DNA from 2 places in the Streptococcus gingivalis genome. Region 1 is predicted to be linked to the other one. Evidence: predicted binding sites of a transcription regulator. Region 1 holds the regulator's gene; the other holds the start of a gene.
What was found. Region 1 encodes CtsR, which represses protease genes until heat stress. Its sites were predicted from a motif close to TTGGTCAAAAAAGGTCAAANA; they were not measured.

Region 1 (10,190 bases):
AGCACACAAGGCCAAGTAGCGCATCCACTCAATCAAGTTCAATTTCTTGGCTTCAAAGTGAGATTCTTCGACCTTACCTTGATCATTGATCCGATTAGAGAGCCAAACATAGAGACCGATCGGTTGCATGATGAAGAAATAAAGAGTTGTCAGAACTTCCCCGTAGAAGTTCTTATTGAGGGCTAAAACGAGGTAGATCGCTGAATTCACTGCTCCAAAAAGGTAGTTACTAGCACGCCCTTCTGCAACCAGGATGACGCAGACAATGCCTGTCCAAGAGGCAAACAGTCCCAGCCAATCATGCTGTCCTGTCCGATTGGTCCATTCTAAGAAGAAGGGAACACTAGAAAGAAGGAGGAGATAAATCCATTGAAAGGCTGTGCGTCCTACAAAAAGGTCCTTCCATAGAAGTTTCATAATATTGACAAAGCCTTGCTTTTTCGCTTCTCGGTGAACATTTCTAAAGTCTTGGCTAAAAGTTGCGAATTTTTCAGATAGGTTTTTCATAAGCTGCTCCTTAGTCGGCTTGGTAAATGGCATCGATCACCTTCTTGGCTTCTTCGTAGTTGCCGAGGTAGTCTGATGCGAGGAAAGTGGTCGGAATGTTTCCTAGGTATTGCTGGCGCAATTGGTCCAGGTAATTTGAAAAGCTGGTGCGGATCTCTTCGTCAGCCATGGTCATGTCTCGGAAACCATCATTGACATAGGAACCGATCGGCTGGACAAAGAGGATCAAATCCCATTTTTCTTTGGAGAGAATACTGACAAAGAGGTTGTCAAAGGTATCAGTCATGCTGGTATCCTGACCTTCGACCTCCATGTAGTAGTCGTAATAACCCTTGGTCACTAGGGAATTGGTATCTGCGATGACAAGGCCTCTATTGGCACTACTATCGATGAGCTTAGAGGTTTGATCATACTGTCCTAAGAGTAGATAATAGTAATCTTTTGGCGTGAGCTCATCATCTCGAACATTGTTCTTGATCTGGTATTCACGGGCATACTCAAGACTAACAGGTGCATCGTAAAAGCGGGCTAAGTCCTTTGCAAGGGTCGTTTTCCCGTTGCTGGCGCTCCCCATGATCAAGACTTTTTTCGTGAACTGGCGACGGAAGGGCTGGGCAATGTATTTCCAGTATTTGCTGGGATTTTCCCGGATCATGGTAGCAGAGATCCCGAAGCGACGCTCTTCTAAGTGAACTTCAAACCCTCTAGCTTCCAACTCTTCCTTGTAGGCTTTCTCCCCTACATAAAAGATCAACTCTTCTGTCTCTGTTTGATACTGGATGGTGTCTAGGGCTGTCTGTAACCAAGGCTCCCAGCCCAAGGGATAACGAGGAAGTTCTGTCTCATCTAACTTATAGACTTGGGTCAACTCATCATTTGAGAAAGCTTCGCGGATATAACGGAAGCGTTTTTGTAAAGGCAGTCCCACTTCTTCGCCACGATCCCCTTCGTAACCAGAAACGATGACACGAACGCGATCACACTGACGCTTGGCCCGCTGGATCAGGTCAATATGCCCTTGATGAAGAGGCGCAAAGGTTCCAAAAACCAGGGCAATTCTTTCTTTTTTCATATAAGCTCCTTTTTATAATTTTTTATAAATAGATTTTCTTTATGTTTTTATTATAAACTATATTTTCTATCTGTCAATAGTTTTTTATAAAAAAATATATTTTTATTCAAATCAACAAAAAAAGATCTGAAAAGAGATGCTTATCCTTTCAGATCTTTCGAATTTTATTCACGAGTGAGGGAGTGGCTGACACCGTCTTTCAAAACCGTCACACTAGATACCGAGCCATCTTTTCCAACTACGATATCTAGAGTCGCTGCAGATCCATCGCCTGCTGAGAGATTAGCATGGTAATGACCATCATCCAAGGTATAGTTATAAGCGCTGATACCATAGGCTACGGGTTGGCCCCCAGGAAGTTGGATGGTCACTTGACCACCTTGGCCAATAGTGACTCCAGTGTCGCGTTTGTCAGACCAATTCCCAGCTGCTGCAGAGAAATCCCCTGCTGCTACAGAATAGACTCCCTTGTATTGGGCATTCTCTGTAGCAGAAGCTTGCTTCTTAGCATGGGCATGGCCGTCTTCTAGACTTGGCAATTTTGCTTTCGCTGGTGTTGCTGGAGTGGCTACTTCTTTTGTTACGGGTGCTGCTGGTGTCGCTTCTTTAGCTGGAGCAGGTGTTTGACTAGCTGCAGCTTGGTTATTTTTGCTACCAACGGTATGACTTTCTTCTGATTTGCTATCAGAGGATGAAGAGGCAATGGGATCTTTACTAGTGATCACTTTTTTCTTAGAAGAAGAGCTGGTTTGTTTAACCAGACTGGTCTTTGAACTACTTGCTTCTGAAGTTTTTTCTTCTTTATTCCCGCCACAAGCTCCTAGGAAAAGACTAGCTGTCAAAGCTAGGGCTGCTAGGGAAATGATTTTTTTGTTTTTCATAACAGAACCTCTTTTTGTAACATTTGTAATATTTTGTAACGTTATTGTAACACTGTTATATGAGGCTGTCAATAGTTTCTCAAATATTTTTCTAATTTGAAAGAAATTTTAGGTAAGTTCCTAAACTTTGCAAAAAAAGCCGGACATACTGTCCAGCTTTTCTTATTTATACACTTCTTGATAGAATTCGATCTTGTCCCCTTTTTTAACGGTGGTTTCTGCAGCACCTTTTGGAGCCATTTCGCCATTGATCTTGTACATCCAGTAAAGACCTTTGGCTTCATCTTGGCTGTGACCGTCAATCGAGGTGATCATGCCATTTTTTTCTTCAATCTTGTAGTTGGCTTTGAGCACTTTCATGAGGTTGCTCTCTTCTGCTACTTTCAAGGTTTTCGATTGCGCTTTTTGACCTTCTGGCGTCACGCTAATCGTAATCGAAATTTCGTTTTTCTTGGCAACTTCTGTGCTAGAAGCACTTGTTTGATGGTTTGTGCTATGAGACGAAGCGCAACTCGCTAAAAGAAGAGCTGCAAGTAAGGTCATCAAGCTAGAAATGGTTTTTTTCAACATAAAATCTCCTAAAGATTTGATAGATAATGGGATAGAAAATGATCGTCGACAGAGCATGGGCAAGGTTAAAACTAAAACCATTGACCAAAGCATAGGTCCACCAAGGAATATGGTATATCAAGGCATAAACACTATCGATCAAGACCCCATAAGCAAAGGACAGTAGGCCCACAAAAAGGATCTGAAGGACAAAGGGCAACCACTTGTAACTGATGCGCCAAATGAGCATCAAACAGCCAAAGGCGACAATCTGAAAGAACACAATCAGGCTCATCCCCAGGAAAAAGGCGGAGACAAACATGGTGATCATCATCACAAGAAAAGCAAAGCTATACCCTTCAAATATCACCAAGAGAAAAAAGATGGCAGAAATAGGTTGGACATTTGGGAAAGGGGCAAAAGCCTGACGTAGAGCGACACAAAGGGCCGCCAAAAGCGAAATACGGGTTAATCGCTGAAGCGTCATGACATCCTCCTAGACAATCTCAAACTTGATCGTTCCGGCTGTCGTTCCAACCTTGATCGTTTGTCCTTCTTGGGCTTGGCCTTTCAGCAATAGCTCTGCTAGTTGATCTTCCACTTCGGTCTGCAAGACACGACGCAGTGGGCGAGCTCCCATTTCTGGATCGTACCCTTTGGTTGCTAGCAACTTGAGCGCTGAAGGCTGGAATTTGAGGGTCATGCCTTGTTCTGCCAAGGTCGCGATGAGCGGTTTGACCATGACTTTCACTACCTGCTGCATGTCCTCGCTTGAGAGACTATGGAAGACCACCTTTTCATCAATCCGGTTGATAAACTCTGGACGATAGGTCTTCTTCAACTCTTCAAACATGCGTTTTTCCATATTGGCTTGGTCAAAGCGGATATCTTTAGCACCAAAGCCAACTGTCTTATCATCCCGAAGGGCTGTTGCTCCCAGGTTTGAGGTCATGATGATGATGGTATTGGAGAAGTCGATCTTCCGGCCTTTGCTATCGGTTAAGACTCCGTCATCCAAGACTTGCAAAAGGACATTGAAAATATCTGGGTGGGCTTTTTCCACCTCATCAAATAAGAGAACTGAATATGGTTTGTTGCGGACTTTCTCGGTCAACTCGCCTCCTTCTTCGTAGCCCACATAGCCTGGAGGAGCTCCGTTGAGGCGACTCGCCGCGAATTTTTCCATGTACTCACTCATATCAAAACGGATGAGGGCCGATTCATCATCAAACAGAACTTCTGCCAAAGCTTTGGCTAACTCTGTTTTTCCGACACCGGTAGGTCCTAGGAACATGAAAGAACCGATCGGACGTTTATTGCTACGGATACCTGATTGATTGCGTCGAATAGCCCGACTGATACTCGAAACCGCTTGGTCTTGACCAATCACGCGCTTGTGCAATTCTGCTTCTAAGTTTAGGTACTTCTTGGCATCGGTTTGAGTCAGTTTTTGAGTTGGAATACCAGATAATTGGCTCAAAGTCACCAAGACATCTTGGTCAGTGACTTCTTTTTTGTAGACAATGGGAGCGGCCTCTACTTCTAAGAGCTGGGCTGCTTTCTTCCACTTGCCATCCATCAAAGCCCGGTCTAAGGCGGTCAACTCTTCTTTTACGTGACCGTTGGAATCGCGGTTTTGTACAGTAGCTGCCGCTTCATCCAAGAGATCAATGGCTGAATCTGGCAATTGACGACTGGTCAAATAGCGGTGGGCATATTTGACAGCTGTTTCGATCGCTTCATCGGTAATGGTCACATGATGGTGGTCCTGATAGGTCTCTTTCAAGCCTTGGAGAATTTGGATGCTATCTGCAACACTTGGCTCTTCAATGGTGACTTTCGCAAAACGTCGAGAGAGGGCTGCGTCTTTTTCGATATGCTTTTGGTACTCATCTTGAGTCGTTGCTCCAACTGTACGCAAGGTTCCCCGTGCCAGGGCTGGTTTTAGAATATTGGCTGCGTCTAAGGTCGAATCAATACCGGATCCTGACCCCATAATGGTATGCAGTTCATCGATAAAGAGAATCACGTGACCGTCTTCTTCGATGTCCTGGATGATATTGTTCATCCGTTCTTCGAAGTCCCCACGGAAGCGCGTCCCTGCAACGACATTCATAAGATCCAATTCAAGGACACGCATTTGCGCGATTTCAGCTGGAACATTGCCACTAGCGACACGCTGGGCCAGACCTAATGCAAGGGCGGTTTTTCCGACCCCTGCTTCTCCCACCAATACAGGATTGTTCTTCGTCTTGCGGCTGAGGATTTGGATCATGCGTGAAATCTCTGCATCCCGGCCGATCACAGGCTCAAGCTGGCCTGCACGCGCCATTTCTGTCAAATCACGGGTATAATCTTCAAGACCTCCACTGGTGCTTGGGGGCATGCCCATCATATTTCCCATGGTTTGGCGGTTAGGGTTTTGGGCTCGATAGAGACTCCGAATGGCTTTGATATCATTCTTGTCCCAACCTGCCTTGTCCTCAAGATTCTTTCGAAGGGAGGCAATAGGAACTCCCTTGTCTTGCTCTGTAAAGGCAAAGCCAGCAAACTCCATGACTTGGCTCGCCAAGGTCCCACGGTCTGCTAGAAGAGAGAGGAGCACATGCTCTGTTCCCAAGGTCTTGGCATGAAGGACCTGGGCAATCTCTCTTGCGTGTTTCATAATGGCTTCCATCCGATAAGAAAATGGGAAGATTTCATACCGATTGTCGCTTTGAAAAGCTTGGCCTGTGATATGCTCCGCTGCATCCTGAAACTCATCGATCTGCATAGGATAATCGTTCAGTACAGAACCTGCCACGCTATAGGGATTATTGGCCATAGCCGTCAGGAGATGCCAAGTATCTAAGGTATGCCCCTGATAGTGGCCTGCTAGTATTTGGGCCGCTTCTATACTTTCTAACAGTGCTGTTGAATAGTTCATCTAGTCGGTATTTCCTTTTCTATCTACTTGTTGAATGATTTTTTTCAGCATCGTTGCTCGTAGGATGAGAGCATCTCGACCTAGGACCTCATCGGAGGTCGTCGCAAGCAAGAGCTGAGTCTCACGTTTTGTCAATAATTTTTCTTCATAGAGCATCTGGAGGATATCATTAAAGACCTGCTGGCTGATGGTCTCTCCAATATTGGCTGCCAAGTCTTGGAGCATCTGATGGTGATCTGAAAACTGGACCTTGCCAATGCGGATATAGCCCCCACCACCCCGCTTGCTCTCTACAATATAGCCTCGACTCTCGGTAAAGCGAGTCTTAATGACATAGTTAATCTGACTGGGTACAACCTGAAAGACATCGGCTAACTCACTTCTTTTGAGCTCTGCCATGCCAGCTTGAGCCAGCAAGGCCTTGATATAAGCTTCAATGCTATCAGATGTGTTCTTATTTGCCATGATGCTCCTTTCTGGCTTGTTTTTTTCTAGATGGATGCTCTGCTCTTTGGCCCATAAAAAATGGCCTTGGAGTGTTCCTTCTCATCATTGACCTTATTTGACTATTATACAATTTTTACGGCTGTAAATAAAGCAAAGACTCCATGGAAATAGGAATCTCTTAAGAAGGCAAAACAAAAGAGGCTAGTGAGAACTAACCTCTTATGCGAAGAAGGAACTACTCTTTGCGACGAGCGAATTTGGCGCCTCCACCCAAGAAACCTAGACCAAGAAGGCCTAACCAAGCAAAGAAACCACCTTCTTTTGTACCGGTTTGAGGAAGTTTTCCTTCCGATTGTAGAGAAGGACTTTCAACATCTTCTTTTTCCGGATGGTCTGAAGTCGAAACAGAAACTGCTTCTGGGGTTTTCGGTTGCAAGAGAACCGGTCTTTCTTTTTCTTTTTTGTCTTCAGCTTGAGAAAGAGTCATAACTTCTGGTTGCACCTTACTTGGAGTTACAGGAGTGGTTGGAGTCGGCATATCAGCTATCAACGGACTTTCTTCCGCTTCCTTCGTTCCGACTTCTGTGATCTGGTCCTGGGCCTCCACTTCGACAAAGGCATCGACTTCTGTCCGAATTTCTTTGCCTTCTTCTTGTCGGACTTCGATCAATTTCAACCGGCGTCCGACCTTCCCTGCTTGAAGGATCCGGCTCTCACCCTTGGTCAAGTCCTTGTTCTCACGCGTTTGACTCTCAAATGGAATCTCCTCCGCTTCGATGAGAAGTTCTGGCTTTTCAAGAATCAGATCCCGAACACCTTGATCTGGTCGTGTCTGCGTCAGGGGTTCATAATTGCGAGCATCTTCTAAGATGGTTTCAAGGGCTTCCACTTGATTAGCTGCAGCAACCAAATCTGGTTGCTCTTGATTCAACAACTGAGTCAAGTCCGTCAATTGTCCTTGAACCTTCGGTTTGAGGTCTGCTTTCAAACGATCGAGAGAGGTAGCCTTGATCTTTTCTACTCCTTCTCTGATGATCTGTTGCAGCTCTTCTTGACTGAGCAACTGGCTATCTTTCCCTGAGAGGATAAATCGGTCTACCTGGATGGCTCGAGATGACTGAGGATCATTGAGGGCTGGATCTAAGTGCAAGCGTAGCTGGTGGTAGCCTTTTGCTAGGCCTTGCAGATTGACCAAACTCTGGTCGAGCTTGCGTTGGTCTCCATAGCCACTGAAATAATGATCGCCGTCGATCTCATAATCATGGCCCCGACCTTCTTCGAAGGCCATTTCTTTTCCATCCAAAGTGACGCTGTAGAGACCATGACTTGGATCAACCACTCCTCGGACCTCCACGCCGGTGCCCTTAAAGGTAATGGTCACTTCAATGTGTTTCTTGCCTTCTTCATCGGTCACTTGGTTAAAGCTCGACCAAGATTCTGTGCCATTTGAGAAGTTTGGATTGTCTGTCTCATGGTGCCAACCCTCACTGTAATGCAGTTTCGGATCTTGGTCATCCACTTCTTTGCGATTTTCTGGCAACTGGTCTTCATTCATCACTTGAACTGTCAGTTCTGGAATAAAGCCGACAAGGCTTCCTTGATCCGGATGGAGCAATTTGACCTTAAAGTCATAGACGTCGGTCGCTTTTCCTGCAAAATCAAGGGTTGGAACTTGGACTGTTTTTTCTGTCTCGCCATCTGCGAACTCAAGGGTGACGTTGGTATCTTTGTAGACCTTGCCATGAACCCCTGTTCCTGGTTCTGTGATTAATTTGAGACTGGCACTTCCTTTAGAGCCACCTTTTCTCTTGACGACAACTTGCGCTGGGTCGCCTTTCTTAACGGCTAGGGTTGGCTGAGCAAACTCAAAGAGACCCTTTTCTTGGTTATTGAGGGCATAAATCCCTTCCGTTGCGATCGCATCTCCCTTGCTATTGACCAAGGTCAAGGTGTGGGATCCTGCTGCCAAGTCCGGTGTTTCATAGACCTTTTGGCTGCGTTTGCGGCTTGGGCTTTGGGTATTGACCGTCGCTAGCTTTTGGCCATCGACATAGATATCCATTTCCCCATGACCAGGGTCGACAGTTGCGACCACATAGGCCTTGGTGCCTTCAAACTGATAGGTCACCGAAGCCCCTTTTTCCTTGGTCCACATAGAGGTCCCTCGAACACCTTCTCCCTCTTCATTCCATTGGCCATTGGCCCGCTCTGCTGCCCGGTCAGAATGATAAGTCAAACCAAGCGGATAGCCATCGGTTTCTTCAATGCTAGCGGGTGTCTTATAGACAGAGACTCCGTTCAAGATTGGAGTAGCTTGGGCATCGGTGATGGACACCCGGATATAACGACTATCAACTGGTTGCCCTTTGATCAATCGGCGATATCCTACGGTTGAGCCAGCCCCATATGGAACCCATTGGCCATTCACAGCCACATCAATGGTGAAACCAGAAATCCGTTGGCCTTTCTCGATGGTTTCTTTAAGCTCTACCACATCAAAATGCTGTTCTTTTCCAAGATCGAGGACAAAAGAGCCGGTCTTAGCATCATCTGCAGGTGCCCAACTGGTCTTTTCATCGCCATCTGTCAAATGGCTGGCCTTGTAGAGCGGATTGCGTCGTGTCGAGTCAGCTTCTACCAAAGCTCCTGCCGCATAGTTCACACTGTAGAGTTGGTCCAAGGTCTGACGAAATTCTTTCAAACGGGCCACATCGGCATCCGCAAATTTTCCGTCTTGGTTAGGTGGAATATTGAGCAAGAGTGGAGTTCCACGGCCGACCGATTTGAAGTAAATGTCCATCAATTCGCGCAAGGACTTAGGCTCTTGGTTGTCATGGTAGAACCAGCCGGAGCGAATAGAGACATCGGCTTCTCCCACTGAGTATTGCTTCCCTTCCGGATCCCCGTGATTGAGGTAGCTATTGGATGGATTGTTGCGGATCTTATCTGGATTGACCTTTTGCCAAACCGGATCTCCGGCAATCCCCTTTTCATTTCCAATCCAACGAACATTGGTCGGCTCAGCTGAGAAGATGGCAATATCCCCTTGGGCCTTGCGAATGGCTTCAAACCACTTGTCAAAGGTATAGGTGACCTTTTGAGCCCCATCGCCACGCGCTCCATCCATCCAGACTTCTACGAACTTGCCCTTGTTACCATATTTTGGATCTTCAAGGATTTCCTTAAGCTGGTTGAGATAGTATTCATTGTATTGGTCCTCTGTATCCACATGGTAGAGTGGGCTGTGAGCATCCCAAGGCGAGAGGTAGACCCCCATGTCCATGTCATACTTGCTGGCAGAAGCAGAAACCTCAGCTAGAACATCGCCTTTTCCATCCTTCCAACCGCTTTTAGCAATGGTATGGTCGGTGTATTTGGATGGGTACAAGAGGAAGCCATCGTGGTGCTTGACGACCATGATGGTTCGTTTGAAGCCCGCGTCTTTCAGGGTTTTGATCCACTGATCGGTATCCAGATGCTCTGGATAGAAATAATAAGGATCTTCTTGCCCATCCCCCCACTCACGATCATAGTAAGTATTCATCCCAAAGTGGATGAAAGCTGCTAGTTCTTCACGGTGGTATTGCATCTGAGCCTTGCTTGGAAGTGGTCCGTAATCCGCAATCTCAGTCTCCTCGTTTAGAGAAGTGGCTGGTTGGCTTGCTTCTGTCCCTTGACTGACTGTGCGATTTTCTTTCTCACTAGTAGCTGCTGAGGGCTGTTCTGATTCTTCTTGGGGCTCGTTCACAGTTTTCTCCTCCTTTCCTTGATCTCCTGCATTGCTTGTTTCAACCCGTTCTTCACGCGG
Region 2 (10,190 bases), 700 kb from region 1:
TTTAAAATTCAAGATGAGAAAAAAATTCCTAATTTTTTAAATTCTCTTCAAGTCTTTACCTTTGCAGAAAGTCTGGGTGGAGTGGAGAGCTTGATCACTTATCCGACTACTCAGACTCATGCAGATATCCCTGCAGAGGTTCGTCATTCATACGGCTTGACAGATGACCTGCTTCGTTTGTCTATCGGAATCGAAGATGCGGATGATTTGATTGACGATTTGAAACAAGCATTGGAGGCTTAAGATGACCAAATATGATTTCACGACTTTACCGAATCGATTGACCCACCATACCTACAAGTGGAAAGAAACTGAGACAGATCCAGAAATCATTCCAGCTTGGATCGCGGACATGGATTTTAATGTCATTCCAGAAGTACGAGAAGCTGTTATCGGCTATGCAGACCAAATGGTCTATGGCTACACCTATGCATCGGATAGCCTCTACCAGTCTATCCTTGATTGGGAAAAAGAAGAGCATGGCTATTCCTTTGACAAGGAAGCTGTCGTCTTTATCGAAGGCGTTGTTCCAGCTATTTCAACAGCTATTCAAGCCTTCACCAAGGAAGGGGATGCGGTCTTAATCAATACACCGGTCTATCCTCCATTTGCCCGAAGTGTCAAACTCAATCGTCGAAAATTGATCGAAAATTCGTTAGTCGAAAAAGACGGTCTTTTCCAAATTGATTTTGATCAGCTAGAAAAAGACATTGTGGAGCAAGACGTTAAACTCTATGTTTTGTGCAATCCGCACAATCCTGGAGGCCGTGTATGGGATCGTGAAGTCTTGGAAAAAATCGGCCACCTCTGTCAAAAACATGGTGTCCTTCTCGTTTCAGATGAGATCCACCAAGATTTGGCCTTGTTTGGCCACCGTCATACCAGCTTTAACACAGTTGATCCAAGCTTTAAAGATTTCAGCTTGATCTTAACCAGTGCAACCAAGACTTTCAATATTGCAGGAACAAAAAATTCCTATGTGGTCATTGAAAATCCAAAGCTTCGTACGGCTTTTAAACAACGGCAATTGGCCAATAACCAACATGAAATCTCAGGATTGGGCTATATTGCAACAGAAGCGGCTTATCGCCATGGTAAACCTTGGTTGACAGAGCTCAAGCAAGTCTTTGAAAAACACATCGACTATGTGGTAGATGAATTGCATGCAAAGACCAAAATCCGTGTCATGAAACCCCAAGGAACCTATCTTCTTTGGTTGGACTTTTCAGCCTATCCTTATACCGATGATGAGCTGCATGCTAAAATTCATGACCAAGCCAAATTGATTTTGAACCGTGGAACAGATTTTGGAAAAGAAGGAAACTTGCATGCTCGCCTCAATGTAGCAGCCCCTTTCACCCTCATTGAAGAAATCACCAAACGCTTGGTGGAAACTTTTCTCAAATAAGTGTTGACTTTCTGTAAGTGAAGGAGTACAATAAACTCGAAATACGGTAGGTGAGGCTACCACAAGGATACGGATGACTACCGCAAAGCAGTGGAGACACTACTCGTTGGTTAACAGTCCTGATCGCAAAGGTCAAGACTAAGCTCATTTCATTGCCTTGCGGAGCTAAAGCTTGGACGGTCAGTTTTTTGAGAGTTTTGATTGAAAAATTAATGACGAGTTTCATGAGTCCTACCGATCGAGGGTAGGACTCTTTTTTATGCCTTACCAAGAAAAGAGAAAGGAGAGAGCTATGATACAAATTGACGATCATCCCGAACCGCACCGAACCAGCCAATCGCTGATTTGTGTCGTAGGGACTCCAAAAGTGATTGGCTCCTGATTGAAAAAGGAGATACCAATGCAAACAAATAAAGAAAGACTCATTGCTGCTCTTCAAGAACCACTTGAAAGCACCTTTGCCGACTACAAAACCAGTGCCCTTGGTTTAGTTGACGATCAAGTAGAAGAAAACCGCGATATTTATGGCGAAAATGTCATCACAAAAGGTCAAGAAGATTCCATGATCAAAAAGATCTATGAATCGATTATTAATCCTTTTACGGTGATTTTGTTGGTCATTGCGCTGGTTTCCTTCATCACCAATGTCTGGCTAGCAAAACCAGGTGAACAGGATCCAACGACCTCCATCATCATTGTGACCTTGGTCTTGATTTCTGGTGGGATCCGCTTCATTCAAGAATTGCGGAGCGACAAAGCTGCCAGCAACTTATCACGTATGATTGTCAATACAGCGACCGTTCTGCGTGATGGATCAGAACAAGAAATTCCGATCGATGAAATCGTTGTCGGAGATGTGATCAAACTGAGTGCCGGCGATATGATCCCAGCAGATGTGGTCTTGATTGATTCTCGTGACTTTTTTGTCCAACAATCTGGCCTCACAGGGGAAAGTGATGCTGTTGAAAAGGTTTGTCTCAGAAAAGCCGACAGTCAAAATTTAGATAGTCTCTTGGAGAGTGAAAGCTTGGCCTTTATGGGGACCAATGTCATCTCAGGGCGGGCGACAGCCTTGGTCTTGGTCGTGGGGGATGAAACCATGATGGGCGCTATTGAGCAAACCATCAACACCTATGACGAACCAACCTCATTTGAGAGAGAAATGAATACCATCTCTTGGCTCTTGATTCGGCTCATGTTAGTGATGGTGCCCGTCGTCTTTGTGATCAATGGCCTCACAGACGGTGACTGGTTAGAAGCGGGTGTCTTTGCCCTCAGCGTTGGGGTTGGTTTGACTCCTGAAATGCTGCCGATGATTATTACAGCGAGTCTTGCTAAGGGATCCATCATCATGGCCAAGGAAAAAGTCGTTATCAAAAAACTCAATGCCATTCAAGACCTCGGGGCTATTGATATTTTGTGTACAGATAAGACAGGAACCTTGACCCAAGATGAAATCGTTTTGGAGTATCCGCTTGATATCCATGGCGATTTGGATCTATCAGTCCTTCGCCGGGCTTACTTGAATTCCTATTTCCAAACCGGGCTAAAAAATTTGATGGACCGGGCGATTATCAATCGAACCCATAAAGAAGCCAAGAAACATGAAATCGTCCGCGATCTAGATCAAACCTTCCATAAGATAGATGAATTGCCCTTTGATTTTGAACGTCGTCGCATGAGTGTCATTGTCAAAGATGAAGATGGTGTGGTTAGCATGGTGACCAAGGGGGCCTTGGAAGAAATGCTCTCTGTATCGACTTATGTTGAATACAAGGGTGATATCAAACGATTAACAGACGAGGTCCGTCAAGAGGTCCTCGCTGAGGTCGCTCAATTAAATGAACAAGGTCTTCGTGTTTTGGGCGTCAGCTACAAAACCGACTTGGACGAAAATGAAATCTTTAGTGTTGAAGATGAAGGAGACATGATCCTAACCGGTTACCTGGCCTTTCTTGATCCACCAAAACCTTCTGCAGCTCCAGCGATCAAAGCTCTTGCAGAATATGGGGTTACCACTAAGATCTTAACTGGCGACAATGATAAGGTCACCCAAGCTGTCTGTGAAAAAGTAGGACTAGATGTCGAGCGGATACTTTTGGGAAGCGAAATCGATACGATGACAGACCAAGAGTTAGCACAAGTTGTGGAAACAACAACGGTCTTTGCCAAATTATCACCAGATCAAAAAGCGCGGATCATCCTCTGTCTCAAGAACAATGGCCACAAGGTGGGTTACATGGGAGATGGGATTAACGATGCTCCATCCATGAAGGTCTCAGACGTTGGGATCTCCGTGGATACCGCTGTGGATATTGCCAAGGAAACAGCAGATGTCATCCTTCTAGATAAGGACTTGATGGTTCTTGAAAAAGGCTTGGTCGAAGGCCGCAAGGTCTATGCCAATATGACCAAGTACATCAAGATGACGGTCTCTTCTAACTTCGGGAACATCTTTTCTCTGCTCTTTGCCAGCATCTTTTTGCCTTTCCTTCCAATGGCTCCCGTTCATTTGATTGTGCTCAATCTTATCTATGATCTTTCTTGTATCGCCCTTCCTTTTGACAATGTCGACAAGGAATTCCTCAAGAAACCTCGTATCTGGGAAGCAAACTCTATCATGCGTTTTATGGCCTGGATTGGTCCCATTTCATCTGTATTTGATATTATTACCTACATGCTTCTTTACTTCCTTGTTGTTCCTATGATTTTAGGTCATGGCTACAACCATGGAGCAGCAGATGCAGCAGCCTTTATCATGGTGTTCCAAACTGGATGGTTTATCGAATCCATGTGGTCTCAAACCATGGTTATCCATATGTTGCGTTCACCAAAACTGCCATTTATCCAAAGTCGTCCAGCCTTCTCAGTCGTGGTGACGACCCTAGCAGCAGCCTTCTTTGTAACCTCCCTTCCATATAGTCCTTTGGCTTCTATCTTGAAGTTGAGCCAACTAAATGGATTGTACTTTGTTCTATTGTTTGCTATTATCGTCCTTTATATGCTGAGTGTGACGGTTGTCAAACGTATCTATATTAAGAAATACAAAGAATGGTTGTAATTGATTGATAGAAAGAGTGAGTCCGAACTTAAAAAATTAAGTGTAAGGGCTCTCTTTTTTTTGTAAAATTTGGTATAATAAGAAGAATGTAAAGTTGGAAATGAAGATTTCCATGTGCTGTGAGTATCAAAGAGGGACTGAAAGAAAGAGTAGAGCTTGACTCCACTTTTATCATAGTTCTTTTTTGAAAAATAACAGCTTAGAAAGAAGGATCTCAAAATGGGAAAATTAGAAGTTATTACACATCCACTGATTCAACACAAATTGTCTATTCTCCGCCGCACGGATACCTCTACGAAGGCCTTTCGTGAATTGGTAGATGAAATTGCTATGTTGATGGGCTACGAAGTGTTGCGTGAATTGCCTCTTGAAGATGTTGAAATTGAAACTCCTATTACTAAAACCGTTCAAAAGCAAATCGCAGGGAAGAAATTGGCTATTGTCCCAATTCTTCGTGCAGGGATTGGGATGGTCGATGGTCTCTTGAGTTTGGTACCAGCTGCTAAGGTTGGCCATATCGGGATGTACCGTGATGAAGAAACCTTGAAACCAGTTGAATACTTGGTGAAATTGCCAGAAGATATTGATCAACGTCGTATCTTTGTAGTAGACCCGATGCTTGCTACGGGTGGATCCGCTATTCTAGCTATTGATTCCTTGAAAAAACGTGGCGCTAGCCATATCAAATTTGTCTGTCTAGTATCAGCGCCAGAAGGGGTGAAAGCTCTTCAAGAAGCTCACCCAGATGTTGATATCTTTACAGCAGCCCTCGATGATCATTTGAATGAACATGGCTACATTGTTCCTGGTCTTGGAGATGCAGGTGACCGTTTATTCGGTACCAAATAAAGAAACCATTCATTATAAGTTCGAAAGGTGCTTAAGATTTGACCTTTTTTGACCATTAGTTTATAATAGCACATATACTTTGAACCTCACGAATCGTGAGAATGAATGGATGCTAAAGGAGAAGAATAGATGATTCCAGTAGTTATTGAACAAACCAGTCGTGGAGAACGTTCTTACGATATTTATTCCCGTCTGTTGAAAGATCGAATTATCATGGTAACAGGACCAGTTGAGGACCAAATGGCTAACTCCATTATCGCTCAATTGCTCTTCTTGGATGCCCAAGATAATACAAAAGATATCTATATGTATATCAATACCCCAGGTGGCTCTGTCTCTGCAGGTCTTGCCATCGTAGATACCATGAACTTTATCAAGTCAGATGTCCAAACCATTGTTATGGGGATGGCAGCTTCTATGGGAACTATTATCGCTTCAAGCGGTGCGAAGGGCAAACGCTTCATGTTGCCAAATGCAGAGTACATGATTCACCAACCAATGGGTGGTACTGGTGGTGGTACCCAACAAACCGATATGGCGATTGCAGCAGAACACTTGCTCAAAACACGGAATAACTTGGAAAAAATCCTTGCGGAAAATTCAGGTCAATCCATTGAAAAAGTGCATGCTGATGCTGAACGTGACAATTGGATGAGCGCGCAAGAAACACTTGAATATGGCTTTATTGATGAAATCATGGCCAATAATAAATTGGGTTAAACCATCCTGTGGGAAGGTCCGTCAAGAGGCTGGGACAAAAGTCCTAGCCTCTCAATTATTTTTGGATTGTCGAGCAAAACGCAGTGGTTGAGTGGGCTCTACTACGCTGATTTCATCAGCTTTTACAGCCCTACTCAACTGTGCGGAGGTGGGACGACGAAATCGAATTCTAACGAATTACCGATTTCTGTCCCACTCTCTTTTTTGCTCTCATAAAAGAGTAGTTCTTTTTCTTGAAATTTGATATACTAGTAACAGAACGAGAAAGGGATTGACCATGTTTGAGAAACAAGAAAGAACAGGCTTGATTGTTAAATTGTATTACAATCGAGACGGGAAAAAATTACAATCTGTCGGAGATGTCTTGTACCATTCTAAGAAATGCCGTTATGTCCAATTGTATGTGGACAGTGACAAGGCCGATCAAGTCATGGAAGACTTAAAGAAAGAACGTTATGTCAAAAAGGTCTTGCCTTGCCATCTTAAAGATTTAGATACAGATTTTGTGGGGAGTTTGCAACGATTGGAGACCCCATCTGTGGTCACAGAAGGTTAGAAAACGCAATCATTTGATGGATTGCGTTTTTTTTATTGACAATTGTCAGATAATTCGGTATATTCTTAATGTATTTATTTTAAGATTCATTTAAGGAGATCATTTCAATGAAAAAAAAATTTGCTCTTTCATTTTTAACCATTGCAAGTGTCGCTCTTCTTGCTGCTTGTGGTGAAGTTTCTACTTCAGGTTCAAACACAACTGGTAACGAGATCGGCAAGGAACTAAAAGTCGGTTTTAACTTTGAAAAAACTGGTGAAGTAGCAGCCTACGGTAGCGCTGAACAAAAAGGTGCTCAATTGGCCGTTGATGAAATCAACGCTAAGGGTGGAGCTGACGGTAAGAAGATCGTTGTCACAGATAAAGATAACAAATCTGAAACAGCTGAAGCAGCTACAGTCACTACAAACCTTGTCACTCAATCAAAAGTGAACGCTCTTGTAGGACCTGCAACTTCAGGTGCTACTGCAGCAGCCGTTGCCAATGCTGGTAAAGCAGCTGTGCCATTGGTTACACCATCTGCAACTCAAGATGATTTGACAAAAGGTCAAGATTACCTCTTCCGTGCAACCTTCATCGATAGCTTCCAAGGAAAAATCATTGCTAAGTACACAACTGATAACTTGAAAGCAAAGAAAGTCGTTCTTTACTACGATAACTCATCTGACTATGCGAAAGGGATTGCTGAAGCCTTCAAGAAATCTTACAAAGGTGAAATCGTAGCAACAGAAACATTCCAATCTAAGGATACAGACTTCCAAGCTGCCCTTACAAAAATCAAAGATAAAGACTTCGATGCGATTGTTCTTCCAGGTTACTACACTGAAACTGGTAAGATCGTAAACCAAGCGCGTGGTATGGGAATCAAACAACCAATCATTGGTGGGGATGGATTTAGCGATGCTAAGTTCGTTGAACAAGCAACACCTGCTGCAGCTACAGACATCTACTACGTAGCTGGATTCTCTACTGAAGGTGAAATGACTGATAAAGCCAAGAAATTCGTAGAAGCATACAAAGCGAAATACAATGAAGAACCTTCAATGTTCGCAGCTCTGGCTTATGATTCAGTTTACATGGTTGCAGAAGCATCTAAAGGTGCTAAGAACTCTGTCGAATTGAAAGATAACCTTGCGAAGTTGAAAGACTTGGAAGGTGTGACTGGTACAATGTCAATTGACAAGAACCACAACCCGGTTAAATCAGCTCTTATGATTGGCTTGAAAGATGGTAAAGTCAAATCTGTTGAGTCTGTTAAACCATAATTATCATTTGTTGTTTGTACAAGAGGCTGGGAGAATGAAAATTCCTGGCCTCGCTCTTTATTGTTAGAAAGGATGGTTCAAATGCTCCAGCAATTAGTGAACGGTCTAATCTTGGGGAGTGTCTATGCACTCTTGGCCCTTGGTTATACCATGGTGTATGGAATTATCAAATTGATCAACTTTGCCCATGGGGATATCTACATGGTAGGTGCCTTTATGGGATATTTCTTATTAAATTCATTGAAAGTGAACTTCTTTGTAGCCTTGCTCCTAGCCATGGTCGGGACAGCTATTTTAGGGGTTGTAATTGAATACCTGGCTTATCGTCCGCTTCGACATTCAACTCGGATTGCAGCCTTGATCACAGCCATCGGGGTTTCCTTCTTACTCGAATACGGGATGGTCTTCTTCGTCGGTGCCAATACCCGTTCCTTCCCGCAAGTCATTGAAACGGTTCGTTACAACTTCGGTCCTATTTCAATCTCCAATATTCAGTTGATGATCTTGGGAGTGTCTGTTTTCTTGATGGTTGCTCTTCAATTTATTATTCAAAAGACAAAGATGGGGAAAGCCATGCGGGCTGTATCTGTCGATAGTGATGCCGCTCAATTGATGGGGATTAACGTAAACCGTACGATCAGCTTTACCTTTGCTTTGGGATCAGCCTTGGCTGGTGCTGGTGGTGTCTTGATTGGTTTGTATTACAACTCGATCGAGCCTTTGATGGGGATGACACCAGGGATCAAAGCCTTTGTCGCAGCCGTTCTTGGAGGAATCGGAATCATTCCAGGTGCTGCTCTAGGTGGATTTGTTATCGGTTTGTTGGAAACCTTCGCTACAGCGATCGGTCTTTCAGACTTCCGTGATGCCATTGTGTATGCCATCTTGATTGTGATCTTGCTCATCCGTCCAGCAGGTATCCTCGGTAAAAATGTGAAAGAGAAGGTGTAAGCCATGAAACAAAATTTAAAAGTGAATTTAGTCTGGCTTGGTCTTTTGGTCGCAGGTTTTGCCTTGATCCAAGTCTTGGTTGCAGCGGGTGTGCTCAACCTCTTCTATATCCAAATTTTAGAACAAATTGGAATTAATATTATCCTTGCAGTTGGCTTGAACCTCATTGTTGGTTTCTCAGGTCAATTCTCACTCGGACATGCCGGATTTATGGCGATTGGTGCCTACTCTGCAGCCATTCTCGGTTCCAAATCACCAACCTACGGGGCTTTCTTTGGCGCGATGGTTTTAGGTGCTTTGATTGCTGGTGTTGTTGCCTTGATCGTTGGGGTTCCGACTCTTCGGTTGAAAGGGGACTACCTAGCGATTGCGACACTTGGGGTTTCTGAAATCATCCGGATCTTGATCGTTAATGGTGGTACTCTAACAAATGGTGCTGCTGGGATCCTTGGTTTGCCAGCCTTTACAACTTGGCAATTGGTTTACCTCTTTGTTGTCATTACAACGATCTTTACGATTAACTTCTTACGCAGTCCAATTGGACGCTCTACCCTTTCTGTTCGTGAAGATGAAATCGCAGCAGAATCTGTTGGGATCAATACGACCAAAGTCAAAGTCATTGCCTTTGTATTTGGTGCGATCACAGCGGCGATTGCTGGATCTCTCCAAGCCGGCTTTATCGGCTCTGTTGTACCTAAAGATTACTCTTTCACCAATACTATTAATGTCTTGATCATTGTCGTATTTGGTGGTTTGGGATCAATGTCAGGAACAGTTGTGGCAGCCATCGTCTTGGGTATCTTGAACATGGTGCTTCAAGATTTCTCAAGCATCCGTATGATCATTTACTCATTGGCTTTGATTCTCGTGATGATCTTCCGTCCAGGTGGTCTTCTTGGAACATGGGAATTCAGCTTGAAAAAACTACTCTCAAAAAAGGAGGCTAACTAATGGCACTTCTTGAAGTAAAAAATTTAACAAAAAACTTTGGTGGTTTGACAGCCGTTGGGGATGTGACCATGGAACTCAATGAAGGGGAATTGGTTGGTTTGATCGGACCCAACGGTGCCGGGAAAACAACCCTCTTCAACCTCCTAACAGGGGTATATGAACCAAGTGAAGGGACCATTACCTTAGATGGTCAGTTGCTAAATGGTAAAGCACCATATAAAATCGCTGCAGGTGGTCTGGGACGTACTTTCCAAAATATTCGTCTCTTTAAAGATTTGAGCGTGTTGGACAATGTTTTGATTGCCTTTGCTAATCACCACAAACCACATGTCTTTGCGAGTCTTTTCCGCTTGCCAAGCTATTACAAGAATGAAGAAGCTTTGAAAGCGAAAGCCCTTGAATTGTTAGCGATTTTTGATTTGGAAAAAG

Region 2: a site for CtsR is predicted at 5,354-5,374, ahead of clpP (ATP-dependent Clp protease proteolytic subunit ClpP). Genes of this name have one in related genera too.

What each region holds. Positions count from the first base shown of each region.
Region 1 covers NZ_JAYKTO010000002.1:108,972-119,161, forward strand. The annotation lists gene pnuC (nicotinamide riboside transporter PnuC) at 1-507, opposite strand, end outside; gene SM122_RS06840 (AAA family ATPase) at 518-1,579, opposite strand; gene SM122_RS06845 (hypothetical protein) at 1,744-2,460, opposite strand; gene SM122_RS06850 (DUF4430 domain-containing protein) at 2,623-3,030, opposite strand; gene SM122_RS06855 (hypothetical protein) at 3,008-3,496, opposite strand; gene SM122_RS06860 (ATP-dependent Clp protease ATP-binding subunit) at 3,506-5,935, opposite strand; gene SM122_RS06865 (CtsR family transcriptional regulator) at 5,936-6,400, opposite strand; gene SM122_RS06870 (alpha-L-fucosidase) at 6,618-10,190, opposite strand, start outside.
Region 2 covers NZ_JAYKTO010000002.1:810,779-820,968, forward strand. The annotation lists gene SM122_RS10335 (cystathionine gamma-synthase) at 1-243, shown strand, start outside; gene SM122_RS10340 (MalY/PatB family protein) at 245-1,408, shown strand; M-box (ykoK) riboswitch at 1,444-1,601, shown strand; gene mgtA (magnesium-translocating P-type ATPase) at 1,809-4,469, shown strand; gene upp (uracil phosphoribosyltransferase) at 4,689-5,318, shown strand; gene clpP (ATP-dependent Clp protease proteolytic subunit ClpP) at 5,448-6,038, shown strand; gene SM122_RS10360 (DUF2129 domain-containing protein) at 6,316-6,594, shown strand; gene SM122_RS10365 (ABC transporter substrate-binding protein) at 6,702-7,859, shown strand; gene SM122_RS10370 (branched-chain amino acid ABC transporter permease) at 7,941-8,810, shown strand; gene SM122_RS10375 (branched-chain amino acid ABC transporter permease) at 8,814-9,761, shown strand; gene SM122_RS10380 (ABC transporter ATP-binding protein) at 9,761-10,190, shown strand, end outside.